DNA from 3 places in the Paenibacillus sp. FSL K6-0108 genome. Region 2 is predicted to be linked to each of the others. Evidence: riboswitches for the same ligand, from Rfam matches in the RefSeq annotation. Region 2 holds a riboswitch; each other region holds the start of a gene.
The links. Region 2 has a riboswitch for S-adenosylmethionine ahead of mmuP (S-methylmethionine permease). Riboswitches for the same ligand answer to the same signal wherever they lie in the genome.
Positions count from the first base shown of each region.

Region 1 (6,827 bases), 3.2 Mb from region 2:
GTACGTTGTTTCACCAGGACTTGGCGATAATGCGGGACTGTGTGGTTCACTTGCGCTGGCGAAGTTGGCTTTGAACAAGTAAATAGCTTTACAAACAAGCAGTTGACGAATTTTTCCATTGTGGTAATATATGAGCAACAGCATAGCACGGTTAATGAGGAAGCACCTCTCTTGCAAGCATTTTGCAGGAGAGGTGTTTTTTTGTGCTTATTAAGATAGCACAATACAGACTGTGTGGAGCTGAACTTTTGAAGGAGGGACAAGAAATGGAAGTCATTTTCATGAACAGATTATCCAGAATGTCAGGTCAGAATGAAGAGCATGCCCAGCTGTGGATCGGTGAAGAAGAAGGGGAGTGGCATCTGGGGTGGAGCCAATATGAGGCAGGGGACCGTACGGATGCTACCTGGTATTATGGAAGCTCGTGGGATGAACTCCTACACGTTTACCGTCATCAGCTAGCCATACAGATGGGTGAAGGCTACCGTCCGTTGCTGCGGGGTTTATTTCACGAAAATGATGATTTGAAGTCACGCAGTTATGGCGGCCAGCGTCTTCATTGTTACAGTGAATTATATGGCAATGAGGAGCTGTATATGGATCTGTGTATATGGCGCAGGAAGAGAGCAGCATCTGACCGGAAAGCCCCCTATTTTATTGCAACGAATCGGTTGCTGCGCCTGATCAGTGCATTTGTTCCACAAACCATCGATGAATTGATGCAATTGCCTGGCGTAGGAGAGAGCAAGGCTTCCGAGTACGGAGCTGAATGGATGGAGCTTACGAAAGGACTGGAACGTTCCACATCTTTTCCGCTAGATTGGGTGTACACGGTTCTGAAGGAACAAGAATATGAGAGCTGGCTGTATAAACAGAGAGAGCAGAAATACAAGCAGGAGCTAGACAGATTTACGACACGCAAGCAGGTTCTCGAAGGCATGAAGGAAGGGGATACGCTTGAGGAAATCGTGAATCGTTCCGGATTGTCCCGGCGGGAGCTGATTGAGCTGTTGGAGACACTGGATTTGGAGGGGTATGACACAGATTGTCTACTCGATGCTGAGCTTGCTGTTATGCCCGATGAGGAGCAAGAGGCGGTATGGAGTGCCTATGAGGAGCTGGGAGATAACTTTCTGAAGCCCGTGTTACATAAGGTGTATGGAGAAGAGAAGCCTGGCGGGAGCAATCTGGAGCAGGTCTACGAAAGACTGCGCATGATTCGCATCCGGTTTCGTCGTCACACAGAGACGGAGCAGAATGTGGGCTAGATTGAAAATAGGACGGTAGTTGTCATGCAGTAAAAGGAAGATAAAAAAAGACGAGGCGTTTCTCCAGATGTGGAGCGCTTCGTCTTTGCAATTTCAGACCCAATCTTTTTTGCGGAAAATAAAGAACATGCTCAGGCCCAGTGTAACCATCAGGCCAATGACCACAAAATAACTATACTTCCAGTTCAGCTCAGGCATGTTCGTAAAGTTCATCCCATAGATGCCCGTGATAACGGTCAGCGGCATGAACACCGTGGTAATGGCGGTGAACACACGCATGATTTCATTCGCCCGGTTGGCGATACTGGATTGGTAAGCTTCTCGCAAGTTCCCCATCAAGTCGCGATACGTCTCAAAGGTTTCGGATATTTTCACAGCATTCTCATAAATGTCACTGAAATACTTCTGCAGTTGATCATCAATAAGACGCAGATCTTTTTTATTGAGTGTGTTAATGACCTCTTTCTGAGGCCCCAGCACTTTCTTCAGCCATAAAATCTCACTGCGCAGCCCGATAATCTCGTTCAGATGAGATTTCTTGGTATGCATCAGGATGTCTTCTTCAAGCTTCTCAATGCGTGCTTCGATTCGGTCACCGACGGTGAAATAATTATCAACAATTAAGTCAACCAGCAGATACAGCAGCTTATCCGGCGTACTGATTTCCTGTTCCCACAGGATCGGTTTCAACGTCCGCAATTCACTAACTTTCTGTTTGGTCACACTGATAATAAAGTGCCTGCCAAGGAACAAGTTGACGGCACGTAAAAAAATCTCTTCATCATCAAAACGAATGCTATTAATTACAATAAAATAATGGCTCTCATAAATTTCAATCTTCGGACGTTGTTCTTCGTCACTCAAACAGTCTTCCACGGCCAGATCATGCATCATGAACAGCGGTTGAAGTACCGCCAAATCGTCTACGTCCGCATCAATCCAGTAAAATCCCTCCGCTGGTGGAGTCAGCGCCTGCTGAATGTCGTCCACCGGAATAAATACACCGTTATTTACCAACCGGATTTTCATTGTTCATCTACTCCTTCTGCACCCGCCAAATGGCGGATTTCATCAATATGGGCGCAAAAAGAACAGATCAGCCGGTCGGCAGCGGAGTGCCTGGAAGTCAGGACTGCGTTCGCTCTATAATCAAACGGAAGTAACGTCCCGCTGCCGGCATGCTGATATCAGTTCTCTATGCAGTTTGTCGGAATTCGGCTGCCAGTCAGGCCTCGGGTCGCCATCCATTGAATATGTCACCTCTCACATAAGGTTTTGCAACACTTGTCTAGTATACCGCTGGTAAAGGGTCCTTTCAAGCGCAAAAATGTGTCGATTTCGCGCTCTGGAGCAGTGTATGACAGTGGATGATGAACGGTTCCGATCCTGAGGAACAGACATTGAACTACATCTTGACGTGAGGGAATTAATGTTTTAAAGTAAACGTTGAGCCACACTAGTTTTTACAATTAAATAAAGCGAAATCTTATCAAGAGTAGGTGGAGGGACTGGCCCGATGAAACCCGGCAACCGGCGGTATACCGCACGGTGCTAATTCTTGCAGCGACCAAGTGTCCAAGTGACACTGTTGTAACTGAGAGATGAGAGAGGCGCATATCTATTTACATATGACCTTTCTCGGAATCCGAGGAAGGTCTTTGTTATATGCACCGGCTTCTCAGCAGTGATTTTCGCTAAGGAACTTGAGCTTGCCGCCAGCAATGTGGTTGCAATCCAGCGCCTGCATGCAAGCTCATGGCAGCCTATAACTGTACGGATGCGGGTCGTATCACACCTACAGTGGCTGCATCTATTTATGCACAAGGAGGAGTTAGAACCACCATGCCAATCAAAATTCCAGACGCACTGCCTGCCAAGGAAGTACTCGCAGGAGAGAACATCTTTGTCATGGACGAGACATCTGCTTATAAGCAGGACATTCGTCCACTACGTATCGCTATATTAAACCTGATGCCCACAAAGGAAACGACAGAAACCCAATTGCTTCGTCTGGTGGGTAACACACCCATTCAGGTAGATATCGTTCTGGTTCATCCGAAGTCTCATACGTCCAAGAACACGTCCCAAGAATATTTGGACTTGTTCTACAAAACCTTTGATGAGATCGAACACCGCCGTTTTGACGGCATGATCATTACAGGCGCTCCCGTAGAGCAAATGGACTTTGAAGACGTGAACTATTGGAAGGAAATCCAAGAGATCTTCGAATGGACCAAAACCAATGTGACTTCGACTATGCATATATGTTGGGCTTCCCAAGCGGGTTTATACCATCATTTCGGAGTTCCCAAAGTTCCCTTGGATGAAAAATGTTTCGGTGTATTCTCACATACGATCAACAGATCCAATGTGCAGCTGCTGCGCGGATTCGATGAAGTATTCAACGTACCGCATTCCCGCCATACGGAAGTGCGTCGTGAAGATATTGAAAAAAATGATAACCTTGAAATATTGGCTGAATCAGAGGAAGCAGGTATTTTCTTAGTTGCTACCAAAGACGGCAAACAGATTTTTGCAACCGGACATGCCGAGTATGATCCGCTTTCATTGAAATGGGAATATGACCGGGATGCAGCTAAAGGCATGAACATTGCGCTGCCTAGACATTATTTCCCGAACGATGATCCTTCCCGTGTTCCCCCGGCCACTTGGCGGGCCCATGCAAACTTATTATTCTCTAATTGGCTCAATTACTATGTGTATCAGGAAACCCCTTACGATATTGGTCCGCAAATCTAATTGTGATTACAGGAGGATGCAGCAATGGAAGACAACAAGTTGAAAATCGAAAGCCGATTGGCCCAGATCGGGTCTGTCAATGAACCGGTAACGGGCGCCATCAATTTTCCGATCTATCAGTCCACTGCGTTTCGCCACCCGAAGCTTGGACAAAGCACTGGATTTGATTATATTCGTACGACCAACCCAACCCGTAAAGTGTTGGAAGAAGCAGCGGCAGCGTTGGAATCCGGTGATGCAGGGTTTGCCTGTAGCTCCGGCATGGCCGCTTTGCAAACGATTTTTGCGTTATTCGGACAAGGAGATCATCTGATTGTATCATTGGATCTATACGGCGGAACGTATCGTTTGCTTGAACGCATCCTGTCTCGATTTGGTGTGACGGCAAGTTACGTGGATACCAATGATCTTGCGGCTCTGGAAAATATCAGACAACCGAATACAAAAGCGGTATTCATCGAGACACCAACCAATCCACTAATGATGATTACAGATGTGGAAGCGGTTTGCTCTTGGGCCAAGAGCCACAACTTGCTGACCATTGTGGATAATACACTGTTAACTCCGTTCTTCCAGCGTCCAATTGAACTTGGTGCAGATATCATCATCCATAGTGCCACGAAGTATCTGGGTGGTCATAATGACGTACTTGCCGGATTGATTATTACCAAAGGGGAAGAATTGTCGGCCGAAATGGCATTCCTGCACAATTCCATTGGCGCAGTGTTGTCTCCTAGCGACTCCTATCAGCTGATGAAAGGCATGAAAACACTTGCTCTTCGTATGGAGCGGCATGAGTATAATGCCTTGACAATTGCCAAGTACCTTTTGGAGCACCCAGCCGTTGCCGAAGTGTATCATCCAGGTTTGTCGGATCATCCCGGATTCGAAATACAGAATAAACAGTCCAGCGGAAACACAGGCATTTTCTCCTTCAAAGTAAAGGATGCTCGTTATGTTGAACCGTTACTCCGTCACATCAAGCTGATTGCTTTTGCAGAAAGTCTCGGGGGTGTAGAGTCGTTGATGACTTATCCTGCGGTACAGACTCATGCGGATATTCCGATTGAGATTCGTGATGCTGTAGGTGTAGATGACCGTTTGTTGCGCTTCTCTGTAGGGATCGAGCATGCCGATGATCTGATTGCCGATCTGGGCAATGCACTCACAGCTGCACAGCAGGAGATAGAAGGGGGAGCGCATCATGAGTGAGCAAAACAATAATGACAACAATCGTGAACGGAATGTTCATTCTGACCTGAAATTCGATACAAAGCTGCTGCATTTCGGTGACGAAATCGATAAAACTACCGGGGCTTCCAGCGTACCCATTTATCAGGCCTCCACATTCCATCATTTTGATATTTTTAATCCACCTCAACATGATTACAGTCGTTCGGGTAATCCCACTCGTCAGGCATTGGAGGATTACATCGCATTATTGGAAGGTGGGGCACGTGGTTTCGCTTATTCTTCAGGCATGGCTGCCATCTCCAGTGTGTTCATGATGTTCTCTGCAGGGGATCACATGATTGTGACAGAGGATGTATATGGAGGAACATATCGACTGCTTACTTCGATTTTGAGCCGGATGCAGATCGAGACTACCTTTGTAGATATGACCAACATTGAGGAAGTAAAGGCAGCGCTCAAACCGAACACGAAGGCCGTATATATGGAAACACCATCCAACCCGACACTTCGGATTACGGATATTGCTGCAGTCACCGCCTGGGCACAGGAACAGGAGTTAATCACCATTCTTGATAACACCTTCATGACGCCTTATTACCAACGTCCGATCGAGCTTGGGGTGGATATTGTCGTACATAGTGCCACCAAGTTTCTTGGCGGACACAGTGACGTGCTGGCAGGTTTAGCCGTTGCTCGAACGGATTCACTGGGAAGACAGCTCAAACAATTGCAGAATGGACTTGGAACCGTGCTTGGGGCTCAAGAATCCTGGCTGCTGATGCGTGGTATGAAAACTTTGGGTGCGCGCATGGCACACAGTGAACAAAGTACAGCGAAGCTGGCTGCTTGGCTTAGTGGACGTAGTGATATTACGGCTGTATTTTATCCGGGGCTGCTGGATCATCCCGGTCGTGAAGCTCACGAACGTCAGTCAAGCGGATATGGGGCTGTTGTATCGTTTGACGTAGGTTCAGGAGATCGGGCCAAGGCAGTACTTAACCGTGTGAAATTGCCAATTGTTGCCGTGAGTTTGGGTGCGGTGGAAAGTATCCTGTCTTATCCTGCGATGATGTCTCATGCGGCTATGCCGGCTGAGGTTCGCCGTGATCGGGGCATAACTGACGGATTATTGCGCTTCTCGGTTGGTCTGGAAGACATCGATGACCTGATTGCAGATCTGGATCAGGCACTTCAGGATACGTAGAGTCCGCTGTATTGAAATACGGGTGTTAGAGCGTGCCCGAAAAAGAAATGAATTAGATGGCATATGTAAACATTTTTATTAATTTTTAAAGCACCTGCTCATAAGGTGCTTTTTTTCACATGTAACCTGTGTTACGATATGTGGAGTACAGAAATGCGATGTTGCCACCAAAACTTTCATCTATATGAACAAGTTGGGACGGATCGTGATTATATTTTCTCTTCATGAGGGAGGCTTTTTTACGATGAGTACGGTAGACCGTATCTTAGATAAAGCCCTTCGGGGCGAACGTTTGGACTTGGAAGACACGATTCAGCTGTTTGAATCAAATGAAGTAGACAAAATCGGGGCAGCCGCCAATGTGATTACAAAACGCTTGCATCCCGAACCATACAGAACTT
Region 1 covers NZ_CP150288.1:2,154,338-2,161,164, forward strand. The annotation lists gene MHB49_RS10025 (ROK family protein) at 1-82, shown strand, start outside; gene MHB49_RS10030 (HRDC domain-containing protein) at 267-1,268, shown strand; gene corA (magnesium/cobalt transporter CorA) at 1,362-2,297, opposite strand; SAM riboswitch class I at 2,752-2,876, shown strand; gene metA (homoserine O-succinyltransferase) at 3,111-4,028, shown strand; gene MHB49_RS10045 (aminotransferase class I/II-fold pyridoxal phosphate-dependent enzyme) at 4,053-5,240, shown strand; gene MHB49_RS10050 (trans-sulfuration enzyme family protein) at 5,233-6,426, shown strand; gene mqnC (cyclic dehypoxanthinyl futalosine synthase) at 6,671-6,827, shown strand, end outside.
Region 1: it holds a riboswitch for S-adenosylmethionine, as region 2 does, so the genes downstream of both, metA (homoserine O-succinyltransferase) here and mmuP (S-methylmethionine permease) in region 2, are expected to answer to the same signal.

Region 2 (6,827 bases):
AATTCACCGCTCGCAAACCGGGCCTTGTTTGGACGATTGCCCGTATCTTTTGTCATCGGCATACGCAATCTGATCAAAAACATTAAAAGCTCGGTTCTGATGTTATTGCTAACAATGATGGCTGCTTCCGTACTTGTCCTCGGGTATGTTGTACTGACCAGCATTACCGGAATCTATCAGACGGCGGCCAAATGGGGTTATGACAATGCTAACATTGCCGCAGTCGTTGTAAACAAAGCTACGTTTCCGAGAGCAGAGCTGCAGAACGTGTTGGAAGAAGACCCTGGCATCAAAAATGTGGGCTGGCAAGGGAACATCACCGGAGTTATCCTTCCAGATGATTCAACCGACGTGGCCAGCCAGTCTACCAGTCTTTATCTAAGAGTACTGGATGGAAGCTATCAAGATCTTGGTTTTGAGACGTTGAGAGGAAACAATCCGGAACTCGAAAATGAAATTTCAATCGGGGTTAGTGTTGCCAAGATGTTTAACAAGGATATGGGAGATCTCATTGATCTCTACATTGAAGGAGAGAAGCGCACGTTCATGATTTCGGGCATCTATCAGGCCATCTCCGACTTGTCGGTATCCGGAAGAATCACAGCTCAAGCGGTTCGAAGCGTGAATCCGGATTACGCAGATGTAGATGTCGCGTTTATCAATGTCAACGATCCTTCACAGGCGGGAGCCATTGCTAACCAATTGAATGAGCGGTTCAAAGACTCTGCTGCCATCGTCACGCAAAAAACACTGCTGGATTCCGTTTATGCAGAAGCTGCAAGCATTCTTGTGTACCCCATGGCTCTCATTGGTCTGCTGTTCATTTTGGTTACATTTATTATCATCTTCAGCACCTGCCGGATCAGCATTCGCAAAGAGAGCAAGACGTATGGCATATATAAGTCGATTGGCATGACATCTGGAAAAATCCGTTTCTCCATTGCTATTGGAGTAGCTGCTTTAGCTCTGATTGGTTCAATGCTTGGAGTCATTGTAGGCGTATACCTTCTCCCCCTGTTACTTGAAAAAGTCCTATCGGCATACGGTATCGTACAGATTCCTCTCATTCTGAACTGGGGAGGCATTATACTCTTTGCTTGTCTGAGTATTGTAGCCGCAGCGCTAGGATCCTGGGTATCGTCCAAGGTGATTCGTCAGGCATCGCCGCGTATTCTTGTCGTCGAATAACGTGTAGAATGAAGGTATGCTCATGCAAAAGAAGCCCTTTCCTATCCTTTATAGGATACGAAAGGGCTTTTCCATGCAGATCTGGACGGCTAAGCAGACTTCAGCTCCGCCACTTCTTCGCAAGTTCGCCAATCTGATGTGGCGTAGTGCGGCAACAGCCACCAATAATTTTCGCACCAGCGGCCACCCATTGCTCCGAAGCATCGTTCATGCTGCCACAGGTACCGTGACCACTCCATGTCTTTGTTACTGGATCGTATATCTCACCCGAGTTCGGGTATACAATAATCGGTTTATCGCTGGCACGGCTCAGGATACCAACCGCCTCCGTTACCACTTCCATGGGAGCACAATTCAGCCCAATCGCAGCAATCTGAGATTCCGCTCCTAACAATCGTGCACACTCTTCCAATGGCGTGCCTTCACTGATTGCTGTCCCGTCTTTTAATGAGAAGGAGAGCCATGCATAGGCGTTCGGAAATTCTTTTAATAAAGCGATCAATACCTGTGCTTCCTGCAAGGATGGGATCGTCTCAAAGGCCAGAATATCCGCCCCTGCCTCCAGCAAGGCTGTGATCCGTGGACGGTGAAACGCGCTCAACGTCTCGTCCGAGACACCATAGTGACCGACATACTCCGAACCATCTGCCAGATATGCGCCGTACGGTCCAACGGAGGCAGCAACAATCGGTTTTGGACGAGCCGATGCCCTTTTTCCCATGGCAACTGCCGTTTGTTTTTTAGCGTTTAAATCATTGCCGGTTACATGCTCAGTGGCTCCACCTTGCACCTCCGCCCAGACATCATCACGCGCCTGAGCAGCCAGCTCCACCGTCTTGCGAATCAGCTCCAGCGACTCCTGTTCTCCGATGCCCCTCTTGCCGAAGCCTTCCACCGTCGCCTGATAACTGGATGTAATGGCGCAGTCGGCTCCCGCCCGGAAATAATCCGCATGCACCTGAACGATAAGTTCCGGATTCTCCAGGAGGACACGTGCAGACCAGAGCGGGTCATCCAGATCACATCCATGCTGTTCGAGTTCCGTTGCCAGCGCCCCATCCAGAATCATGATCGGATGTTTACGTAGGATCTGTTCTATGGGGTTAGTCTGTTGTGCTTGCGTCATGTACTTGTCCTCTTTTCTTATTCACACGTTCTGTCAGATAATAAGCTGCGTAACATACTGCGATAAACGGAACCCCACAATACAGTGCTATTCGCTGTGTCGGGTCAAAAGCAATGCCTACACATGAAGCCAGGCACAATATAAACGAGATGATAGGCACCACTGGATATAGTGGCGTACGATAGACAAGATCTTTTACGGAATGACCCTCACGAACATACTGTCTGCGGAACATATACTGTGAAGCACTGATGCTCATCCATACCGCAACAACAGCCAGACCTGAAATGGAGACCAGTGTAATATACACGGTACCTGGCGCAATGATGCTGGACAGCAAAGCCAGACCGCCCCCAACCATACTGATCAAGAGTGCATTCAGTGGCACCCCACGTTTGGTCAATTTGGCAAACCACGGAGAGATCGTCTTTTTATCAGCCAGAGACCAGAGCATCCGTGAAGATGCATATAGGCCTGAATTAGCAGCAGAGAGAATCGCCGTCAGAATAACAAAGTTCATAATGTCTGCTGCATAGGGTACACCCACCCGCTCCATGACCGCCACAAACGGACTTTCGAGCACGCTCGCATCCGACATCGGCAGCAAGGCCGAGAGAATAACAATCGTTCCGATAAAAAAGATAATTAAACGCCACAGCGTGGTATGGATCGCTTTCGGAATCGTCTTTTCCGGATTCTCCGTCTCCCCGGCAGCAATTCCGATCAATTCTGTGCCCGAGAACGCAAAGTTTACGGCAAGCATCGTCATCAGTATCGCAGAAGCGCCATTCGGGAACCAGCCTGATGCTGTAATATTGGATAGAAAAGGGGCGGTTTCCGAGTCTGCCATTGGAATAATACCGAACATGGCTGCCGCACCGAGAATAATAAAGACCACAATCGTAAGTACTTTAACCGAAGAGAACCAGAATTCCGATTCTGCAAAAAATTTGACCGTCAGCGCGTTGAACAGGAAGATCATGAGCGCAAAGAGCGCACTCCAGATCCATACATTCACGGAAGGAAACCAGCGCTGCATCAGCAGTCCTGCTGCTGTAAATTCGGAACCGAGGGCAACCGTCCAGGTTAGCCAATACAACCAGGCTACGGTGTATCCTGTTGCCGGCCCAATGTATTTTGCCGCATAGCTATGAAACGCCCCAGTCTCCGGCATATGAACGGACAGTTCACCTAAACAAAGCATAACCAGATAAACGACAATCGCTCCGATCAGGTAAGATAGAATAGTCCCGATCGGCCCTGCCTGCTGAATGGTATAACCTGAGCTAAGAAACAAACCTGTACCAATAACTCCTCCAAGTGAGAGCATGACCACATGCCGTGCCTGCATTTTGCGCTGAAAATGCCCTGTATCTTTGTTGTTATCCATGCCTGCTCCCCTACTTCTTCATCCAGAACAACAAAAAGACCCACTCTTCCCGAAGAGTGCGCCGTAACTGACAAATAAAGACAAACGCTCCTATCTATCAGGCTGTTCACCCGCTGGAATTAGCACAGTATCCTTCAGATCTGTTGCTGAGGCTTCTAAGGGCCAGTCCCTCCACCTCTCTGGATAAGAAAATGATTTTTTATAAATATAGCGATCTATCATGATTGTGTCAACAATTAAATATCATCATTCATTTGTGGATAACGGAAATCTTCAACTCCATCTTTAATCCGTCGATGATCCATAATCTGTGATCTTCATTTTCACATCATAGGTCACGGGAATCTGACTAAAGGTTTCATCCCAATTTTTTTTGACCTTTTTCCATACTTTCGGATATTTGATCCGCAGCTGCTCTCCAAATCCGGCCACTTCCACCCGATAGGTGTGCTGCATTTTGTTCATTACCTGCTGCATTTGTTCTTTGGCTGCATCAGCGAACTTAGCCTCCAATTCATCAATGTAGTCTTCCGTTGCAGGAATTTCCGGTGAACTCCAATCTTCCATGAGCTGACCTTCTGATTCAACTTTTACATGAAAAGAAATGTCATCTCCGTGGACTTTTGGCACAATTTTGCTCTTAGTAGACTTGATTTCATAGACTATCGTATATCCCTTTTTTGGTGCATACGATTTTAATGCCCCTCCCTTAGCCTCCCCAGTGATCCAGGACAATCCTTGAAGGTCCACCTGATTTAAGGCGCCGATCCACTTTTTCGTTTTCCCTTTATAGACGCCTGCACCTGAGAATTTATGCTCCCCATCAGCAGTAAGAACATTTTGCAGCAAAAAGCTTGATCCTGACTGCATCTTGCCATCAAGTTTCGCGAGGGATACAGGAGGAAGAATTTTATTGGTACGATAAGCATTATTCACCAACCCCCTCAAATAAAAGGCTGGGATTTCTCCTGGCTCCTTGGAGCTAAGAGCATCCAAAGCGCGTCCTCTGCTCACCAGAACAAGGGAACTGGGTCGGATATCATTGTCCCGTAAAATAAAATCAAGCAGCTGCTCCAGGCTATATTTCTTCGACAACTCTTGGGAAACGACAATTACCTTTAAATGATGACCAATGAGCGGACGGTCTCTTCTTAGAGCAAATTGACGAAAGATCTGAATAAGGGAATCTCCGGTCAACCGCTCATTCAAAAAGGTTTGTCCGCCGGAAGAACCACTGGAACTGTTTTGATTTTCCTGTTTTCCCCCAACTCGTGGGACAATCTGTACGGTAGCTGTAAATACGTTGTTTTTGGGATAATGACCTCCTTGTTTATTAATGTCCTGTTCAAATTTCGATTCCTCAGCGACGTCCAGTCCCAGACCCACATAAACACTTAAATCTTCGATCTCTTTGCTGCTCCAGCACCCTGAGGTAAAAACCAGCAGCGCCGTTGACAAAATGATTAATTTCTTTCTGATCCTGTTCAATTGTACTTGCCTCCTTTCTTTCGTAACATGCTCAACAAGAGAAGCAATAGTGGCAAAACACCAAACAAATAAATAGATGCATTTCCCAAAGCATCTCCGAGTTTGAACGTTTCGTCCACGTTCTGCGGAAGCATAGCAGTGATGTAACTGATCGGAAGCAGGATGATAAGAAAAGGCAGCATTTTTTTCTTGAACAATTGCGAACATCCAAGAGAAGCGGCATAATGCGTGATCGTAGACGTAGAGAAAATTTGCATAATCCAAATAACCAGCAGCAGGGATTCGAACCGTTCAAAGAACAACCCCTCGATCTCAAAGCTGCGCATCAAATCAAGGGTTGGCCACGTTCTTGTTTTCATGCCTTCAATAGATAAACTGCCAACAACCATAACTAATGTGATGAGGTAGATCACCATAGGGATAAGGATTCCCCAGACCATGGCTTTCCTGCCCTTCTCTGGATTTTTCATAAATGCCATCACCACAAACATGACTTCATAACCCGTATAGGCAAGCACCGAAGATTTCACCCCTTTAAACACCGGCATGATCCCCTCTCCCAGCACAGGTCTCAAATTATTGATCTCAAACAGACTGCTGCTCAGAAAAATGGCCAGTACAAAAAGAATAAGCGTAATGGGTAAAATGATCTCATACAAACGTGCCATGGAGTTGATCCCTCCTGAGATCAAATAAAAGCCAATCCACATAAATACCATGACAATGGCCCACACCGGGGTTCCCTCCAATAAATATAATCGGGTGACTTCAGCCATCACCCTGATTTCAAAGGCAGAGATGACAAGGAAATACAGGATGATCGCAGCTCCCAAAATATAAGCAATCCACTTCCCTGTGATTTCCTCAGTGAATTGAAAAACGGTCTTCCCTGGGAATCTTCGGCACAAGGTCACCAGGATTATACCCAGCAGCATAACCAACAGACCGGACAATATAATTGAAATCCACACATCGGGTGTCTTGACCGCCGATACCGTAGTTCGGGGAAGTGTAAGTATTCCTGCACCGAGCATGTAATTGATGATAAAGACTGCGGCTTGAACTGTCGTCAGCTGGTCCTGTTTAGGATTCATGATCCACCTCCTGAATATCCGATATGCCTACTTTTTACGATCAGGGTCTTTCGGATTCATCATACTTGGGCGCTTCCTCATCATTCGTAAGGGTACCCGAATAATGAAATCCTTCCAATCCGACAGGCTGAATGGCACCGCAGGGGTGACGTAAGGAACTCCAAAGCTTTTCAACCGAACCAGATGACTGCAGAGCAGCAAGAAAAACATGACTACCCCAAACAATCCGAAGGCCGCCGCACTGAGCATTCCAAAAAAACGTAATATACGCAGTGTAATCCCCGCACTATATGAAGGGATCGAGAACGAAGAAATCGCAGTAACGGCCACAACTATAACCAGAAATGGACTGACCATTCCAGCCTTCACCGCGGCCTCCCCAATAATCAAACCGCCAACGATGCCCATCGCAGGTCCGATCGGCTTCGGAAGCCGAATTCCAGCTTCCCGCAAAATTTCAATGGAGACTTCCATAATCAGTGCCTCGATAACAGAGGGAAAAGGCACGCCCTGTCTGGTTTGAATGATGGTTAGAGCCAGC
Region 2 covers NZ_CP150288.1:6,587,471-6,594,297, forward strand. The annotation lists gene MHB49_RS30000 (ABC transporter permease) at 1-1,188, shown strand, start outside; gene mmuM (homocysteine S-methyltransferase) at 1,289-2,314, opposite strand; gene mmuP (S-methylmethionine permease) at 2,292-3,704, opposite strand; SAM riboswitch class I at 3,792-3,894, opposite strand; gene MHB49_RS30015 (Ger(x)C family spore germination protein) at 3,990-5,192, opposite strand; gene MHB49_RS30020 (spore germination protein) at 5,189-6,286, opposite strand; gene MHB49_RS30025 (spore germination protein) at 6,314-6,827, opposite strand, start outside.

Region 3 (6,827 bases), 290 kb from region 2:
GCTGCCCAATTTCTCTTCGACCTGTGCGACGAGCAAGGTGATCTCTTCTGTCTTGGAAATATCGGCCTGAACGGCAATACAACGCACACCCTTGGCGATAATCTGAGCCTGTAACGACTCAGCTTCCGTACGGCTATGTACGTAATTCAGAGCAATATGACAACCCTGATCCGCCAGACTGAGGGCCGTCATTTTACCAAGACCTTTGGCACTTCCCGTTATGAGGGCAATCTTTCCCTTCACGTTCATCCCCCTCTTCAAAGAGCAGTCACTCATCCAGTATAAAAGATTTATCATCCCCCCACAACTCGCGTTTCCCACCAATCTGTACCATTTGCAAAAAAGTGTAAATTAAGGACTAAATACTTAGCTTTCAAACATCTGAAATAAAATGGATTAGGTCTTTTGGAGGAAAATACACCCTTTATCACCAGAATTCCCTTGTCTGGTCTGGATGCCTATGTTAATGTCGATAAGTCCTTATTTTCTTATGAATATAACGACACAATACATATGTTCATGTAAATGGCAACATTTCATGACACCTTCGAAAGGAATTTAGCGTAAATGAAAAGATGGTTAGCCTCTCTACTCGCAATTTTGCTTATCGCCTCATTTCAAGCTCCATTCTCGACCACAGCATCTGCAGAAAGTGAAAGCAATAGCTCCACCGAGGATTATGAATGGATTGATGGGCCTTCAAACGTAGTACTTGATAACAAAGCAACATTAAACGTAGCCGAAAACCTATCCTATCTCGATGCAGCTAACACCCAAAGGTTTTTGGAGGACACCGAATCCTTCCCCAATGGAACGGAAATTGGAAGTATCTATGGCGCCGGCGAAAACTCCAACTGGTATGTTATCTTTGAATATAATGATACCGGTCATGTCGATGACAGTGAGAAAGACGATCTGGACGCCGATGAACTGCTTGATAGCTACAAAAGAGGTACAGAAGAGCAAAATGAGAAAACGACACCCGAAAACCAGCTGTTTATCACGGGATGGGAAATTGATCCAGCCTATGACAGCAGCAAACATCAATTGATCTATTCTCTTGGTCTTGAGGATGCAGAGCGGGAAAAACTCGTCAATTACAATGTGAACGTACTCACCCGTGAAGGATACATCGGTGTTATCCTCGTTACGGATAGTGCCAATTTTGAAGAAAATCGCAAACAGTTTGAAAGCTCTGTGCTTAACCAGCTCAACGTGATCAAAGGAAATACCTATGAAGAGTTTGATGCATCCGTAGACAAAAAATCAGAACTCGGCCTGACCAGTCTGATTCTTGGTGGTGCTGGTGTAGCGGTAGCCAAGAAAGTTGGATTATTGCTTTTGCTGAAAAAAGGATGGTTTGTCATCGTTGCCGCCATTGTTGGTGCTTTTGGATGGATTCGACGCAAGCTGACTGGCCGTAAAAAGGATACTGATCTGGGAGATCAGAACCCGCTTTCTCCTGCCGAGGAAGCTTATCAACAGCATGCTGCTGGACAGGAGTCCACAGATTCTGAAAGCCATCAGACAGATGGACGTCCGGATACTGACCCGTATAAACGGTAAAATTCCACAAAGTAAAATGCATAAGATTCTTAAGGTACTCCTACATCGAAACAATCTATAACATGTTGCACAAAACAAAAAGCTCTGCCTTCTCTAAAAAGAGAAAGCAGAGCTTTTTTAGTGGCTTCATGAGCCGTTCAATTTCAGCTTTAATCAATTAGCTTAAAACGCAGGTTCTACAGCACCTTGATAACGATCTTTGATGAATGTTTTAACCTCTTCGGAATGCAGGGCTGCAGCCAGTTTTTGGATGGCATCTGCATCTTTGTTATCTTCACGGGATACGAGGATGTTTGCATAAGGGTTACCTTGCAGGTCCTCAATCAGCAGCGAATCCTTCTCTGGGTTCAGATTGGCTTCCAGCGCGTAGTTGGCGTTGATGAATACCAGGTCTGCTTCATCCAGCTGACGAGGCATCATGGCTGCATCCAGCTCGATGATATTCAGGTTTTTCGGATTAGCTGTGATATCTTGAATGTTGGAAGTGATATTTGTGTCATCTTTCAGCGTGATAAGACCTTCTTTTGCAAGCAGCAACAATGCACGACCGCCGTTGGATGGGTCATTAGGGATGGCTACTTTAGCGCCGTCTTTCAGCTCATCCAAAGATTTGATTTTTTTGGAATAGCCAGCAAATGGCTCAACATGCACAGGTGTTACAGCAACGAGGTGGAAACCACGTTCTTTGTTTTCTGTATCCAGGTAAGGCTGGTGTTGGAAAAAGTTCGCATCCAGTTGTTTGTCTTCAAGCTGTTGGTTTGGTTGAACATAATCATTAAAAGTCACGATTTGCAATCGGATGCCTTCTGCTTCGAGTTCAGGCTTGATGCTTTCCAAAATTTCCGCATGCGGTGTTGGTGATGCTCCCACTTTCAATTCCACGGTGCGAGGTGCGCCTCCAGCATTGTCAGCGCCGCTGTCGGAATCCTTGTTGTTTCCGCAAGCCGCTAGAACCGCAATCAGCATAATGCTAAGTAGAGCAAAAGACCATTTTTTCATGTGTAAAACCCCTTCTCCAATAAATTTTTTTTGCATTTTGCACCAAGTCGATACCGATTCAGGCAAATGCTATATATGTGTTATTTCCTGGTGAACCATTTAACTAAACGATCGCCAGCCATCTGAAGTACCTGCACCAGAATGATCATAAATACAACGGCAATAATCATAATCTCATTTTGATAACGATAATAACCATAATTGATTGCCAATGTTCCCAGACCTCCGCCACCAACCATTCCCGCCATCGCCGTATAGGAAACGAGGGTAACGATTGTAATGGTGATTCCAGCTAGCAGACCCGGCAATGCCTCCGGCAAAAGCACACGCCGTACAATCTGTGCGGTTGAAGCTCCCATCGCCTGTGCCGCTTCAATGACGCCACGATCCACTTCACGCAGTGTAGTTTCCACCAACCGGGCAAAGTATGGAGCTGCAGCAATGACGAGCGGAGGTATAACACCCAGCACCCCTGTAGCTGTGCCGACCAATGAACGCGTAAACGGAATGAGTGCAACAATCAGAATGATAAATGGCACTGATCGCAAAATGTTTACAATGAACGATAGTATCGTGTAGACCACTTGCGACTGGATTGATGCCGACCTTGCCGTCATGAACAGCAATACGCCTAGCGGCAAACCAATGATAATCGTGAACAGGCCTGATGCCCCCAGGATTTGCAGGGTTTCAATGGAAGCCTTACCGATCTCTTCCCAACGCACTGTTGAAAAATCCATTTAACGAAGCACCTCCACATCAAGTCCCTGATCCATTAACTCTTTAATGGTGAGATTAATCTCATCCGACTGCCCTTCAAACCGTACGGTCAGTTGTCCATAGGGAACTTGTTTGATGGTTGAAATGGTGCCTTGCAAAATGGCGAAATCCACGCCTGTCTTGCGAACCGTTCTGGACAAAATCGCCTCATAGGTTTTATTGCCCAGGAAGGATATTTTCACAAGCTTAGAAGAACCATTCGTCTGCAATTCTGCATTCGCCAAAGCAGTCTCTTCCAATGCAATCCCCACTTCATGGTCCCGCATCATAAAGTCACGCGTAATGGCATGCTGCGGCTTAAGAAATACTTCCGTCACCGGCCCTTGTTCCACGATGCCTCCCTGATGGATAACCGCCACCTGATCACAGATATTCTGGATCACGTGCATTTCATGGGTGATTAGAACAATGGTGAGATTGTACTTTTCATTGATATCCAGCAATAACTTCAGAATCGAATCGGTTGTCTGGGGATCAAGTGCAGATGTGGCTTCATCACACAGCAGAACGTTCGGATCACTCGCAAGTGCTCTCGCAATACCTACCCTTTGCTTCTGTCCGCCTGATAGTTGAGCCGGATATTTATTGCTGTGATCCTCCAATCCAACCAATGCGAGCATTTCCTTCACTTTGCGATCTATTGCAGCCTTGGGTGTATTAACGAGCTTCAAAGGAAAAGCGACATTGTCGTACACCGTAGCCGAGGATAACAAGTTAAAGTGCTGAAAGATCATGCCGATCTTGCGCCGTTGTTGTTGTAAATCGGTCTTATTGAGATCGGTTAGGTTGATTCCATCAACCCAAACTTCGCCTGCCGTGGGGCGTTCGAGCAAATTGATACAACGGATCAATGTACTCTTGCCTGCACCGGAATGACCGATCACTCCGAATATTTCACCCTTGCGGATATTCAAATTCAAATCCGACAAGGCCGTCGTACTTTTTGAACCTTTACCGTACGTTTTGGTTAAACCCTTTAATTCAATCAAAATTACTGCTCCTTCCCACTGCCTACATGTATCTTTACCCGAATGAAAGGAAAACTCCCCTTGTCGTATAAAAAAAAAAGCCCCTTTTGCAGAAACAAAAAGGGCTCTTCACGTGAAAGATTATACCTTCTCATCTGCCAAAATCGTGCCTTGCACCATTTTGTAGGAATTAGCACCTAACATCTATAAAGTATGACACAGCTGTCATGCAATTATAAATCGGTTGCCGGGCTTCATCGGGCCTGTCCCTCCGCCGCTCTCGATAAGAAATATTTAATTTATAAGTTCAGTTGTTATAATGTTAATGTCATAAATGTTAATTCCATCTATCTGTCGATCAGGAACTCAGTATAATCCAAGTATTCCGATTTGTCAAAGGGAAATATTACAATCCAATTACTTCGATGATTGGGTTATTCCCGGCTTGTGCCACTTCTCATTGATGTATCCATACGCTGCTTTTAACGTCTCACATACCATATCCACACCTTGGCGGAGTTCCAGAAGATGCTGATCCAGATCCTCCAGCTTCACTTTCCCTTGCAAAGTCTGGTGCAGCTGCCACAGATCATCCTGCATTTCCGAATTCATATAATGGATCTCCATGTTTCGGCGTTTACGCAATTTACTCATGGGCTCACGGTAGGAGTCCTTGATCTGTATCAGTTGGTTGGCAAGAGTATGATGCAGTTTATCATATCCGAACTGTCTTAAGACGGTAAAATAAGAATAATGCGTTTTAACATTGGTTGTGTTCAGCTCAAATATTTCATTCAACACTGTACCTAACTTATCCAGAATGGCAAAACATCGGATGAAGCCATCCTTATAGAAATACACATAACGTGCATACTCCGCTTTTTCTGGAATCGTCATATCATCCGTAAAGCCCGCTTTGACTTTCAGACGGAAATGGGAAGCAGCAAAACAGCTTTGCTCCAGTTCATCCAACGAGGAGATCAGTCCCTGGGTCCACACATACAATTTACGATAATCATGGGTAGGATCATGGTCCACATGCATCTGTCGCTGAAACAGCTCAAGCGTATCCGCCATCGCCTCCATTGCTTCCTTGAGAACCCCTTCGTTTTTACGCGGCTTTTCACCCAGCAACGTTCGCAGCATATATAACCTCCTCTTTCCACTCTGCTTACCTTAGGGTGCCCTGACACGCCTGACACCAAACAAAGTTCACCTGTCCAATGATGTACATCATCGGATGGTGAACTTCACGATTCATCCCCTGAACTACAATAATTCGGATATAGATTAGAACCGGTTAACGGGCCGATGCAGCTTGTACACCAGAAAGCTCATATACGTTAATACACCAAACAAAATGGCAATATCGAGCATGTGTGCCAGCGCCACAAACATATACACTTCAGGCCGGTTCATCGTAAGCATCAGTCCAAAACCAATAACCACTTGCAACAGAACCAGTACCACAGAAATGACGCCGAGTGCTCTTAATTCTGTGTTATCCGGATGTTTGCGATAAGCAAAATGGCCGAGGATCGCAATGACAATCACTAATGAAACAGCCGCTACCCGGTGAGCAAAAGCAACAGCTACACCTCCCGAGAGCTCGGGAATAATCTGCCCGTTACAGAGCGGGAAGCCGGAACAGCCTCCAGCCGAATCCGTATGGCTCACGAATGCTCCAGTATATACCACGAGGTACGTATAGATTGTAGAAAACCATACCAGATTTCGAAACCCTTTGCTGACACGCGGATATCGATTCAGTCGTTCCAATCCACCGTGACGAGCCTCCTGCCGAATACCAAGGGCCATCATCAAGGAGCTGGCAAAAGCGATCAAGGCAAAGCCGAAATGCAGTGCCATGACTGCGGAAGATTGAGAGAATACGACAGCAAAAGCCCCCATGATTCCCTGGACAATCACAAAGATCAGCGTTAATAATGAAAACAATTGCAGGTCACGGCGTGATTTGCCAAACCGTAAAAAGGCTACAAAAGAGGCAATGGACAACAGTCCTGCCAGTGCGCTTACAGCGCGATGGGAAAATTCAATAAGTGAGGCAACGGTGTGTGCAGGCACAAGTTTTCCGTTACATAAAGGCCATTCCGCACCGCAGCCGAGACCCGATTCCGTTCGGGTTACAACGCCTCCGCCAAATGTGGCCAGAAACATGACAAGACAGGTTAATAAGGTTAACCATTTAAACAAGGTTAAGTGCTTCAATTTTTTTCTCACCCGCTGTTGGTTTAAGATGGCGAAGAACGACATTCTCCGCTTGATTCGATACTTTGACACTTATTTCACAACTAGATTCATTATACCGGATAAATGTGTCATTGACGCCCGCGCTTTGTGACAAAATGTTAACGTCTGTCGAAAAGTCGACCTTCAGTTTAAGAAGGATTAAATACCTCATTAGCTTCCCCAAAAAATGCTAAAAATACAAACGCCACTTCCCTATTTCAAGAGAAATGGCGTTCCTTTAATTATAACCTTTTACATATTGAA
Region 3 covers NZ_CP150288.1:6,299,473-6,306,299, forward strand. The annotation lists gene MHB49_RS28605 (SDR family oxidoreductase) at 1-243, opposite strand, end outside; gene MHB49_RS28610 (DUF2167 domain-containing protein) at 568-1,566, shown strand; gene MHB49_RS28615 (MetQ/NlpA family ABC transporter substrate-binding protein) at 1,729-2,565, opposite strand; gene MHB49_RS28620 (methionine ABC transporter permease) at 2,646-3,305, opposite strand; gene MHB49_RS28625 (methionine ABC transporter ATP-binding protein) at 3,306-4,334, opposite strand; SAM riboswitch class I at 4,462-4,603, opposite strand; gene MHB49_RS28630 (Cthe_2314 family HEPN domain-containing protein) at 4,731-5,459, opposite strand; gene MHB49_RS28635 (COX15/CtaA family protein) at 5,604-6,554, opposite strand.
Region 3: it holds a riboswitch for S-adenosylmethionine, as region 2 does, so the genes downstream of both, MHB49_RS28625 (methionine ABC transporter ATP-binding protein) here and mmuP (S-methylmethionine permease) in region 2, are expected to answer to the same signal.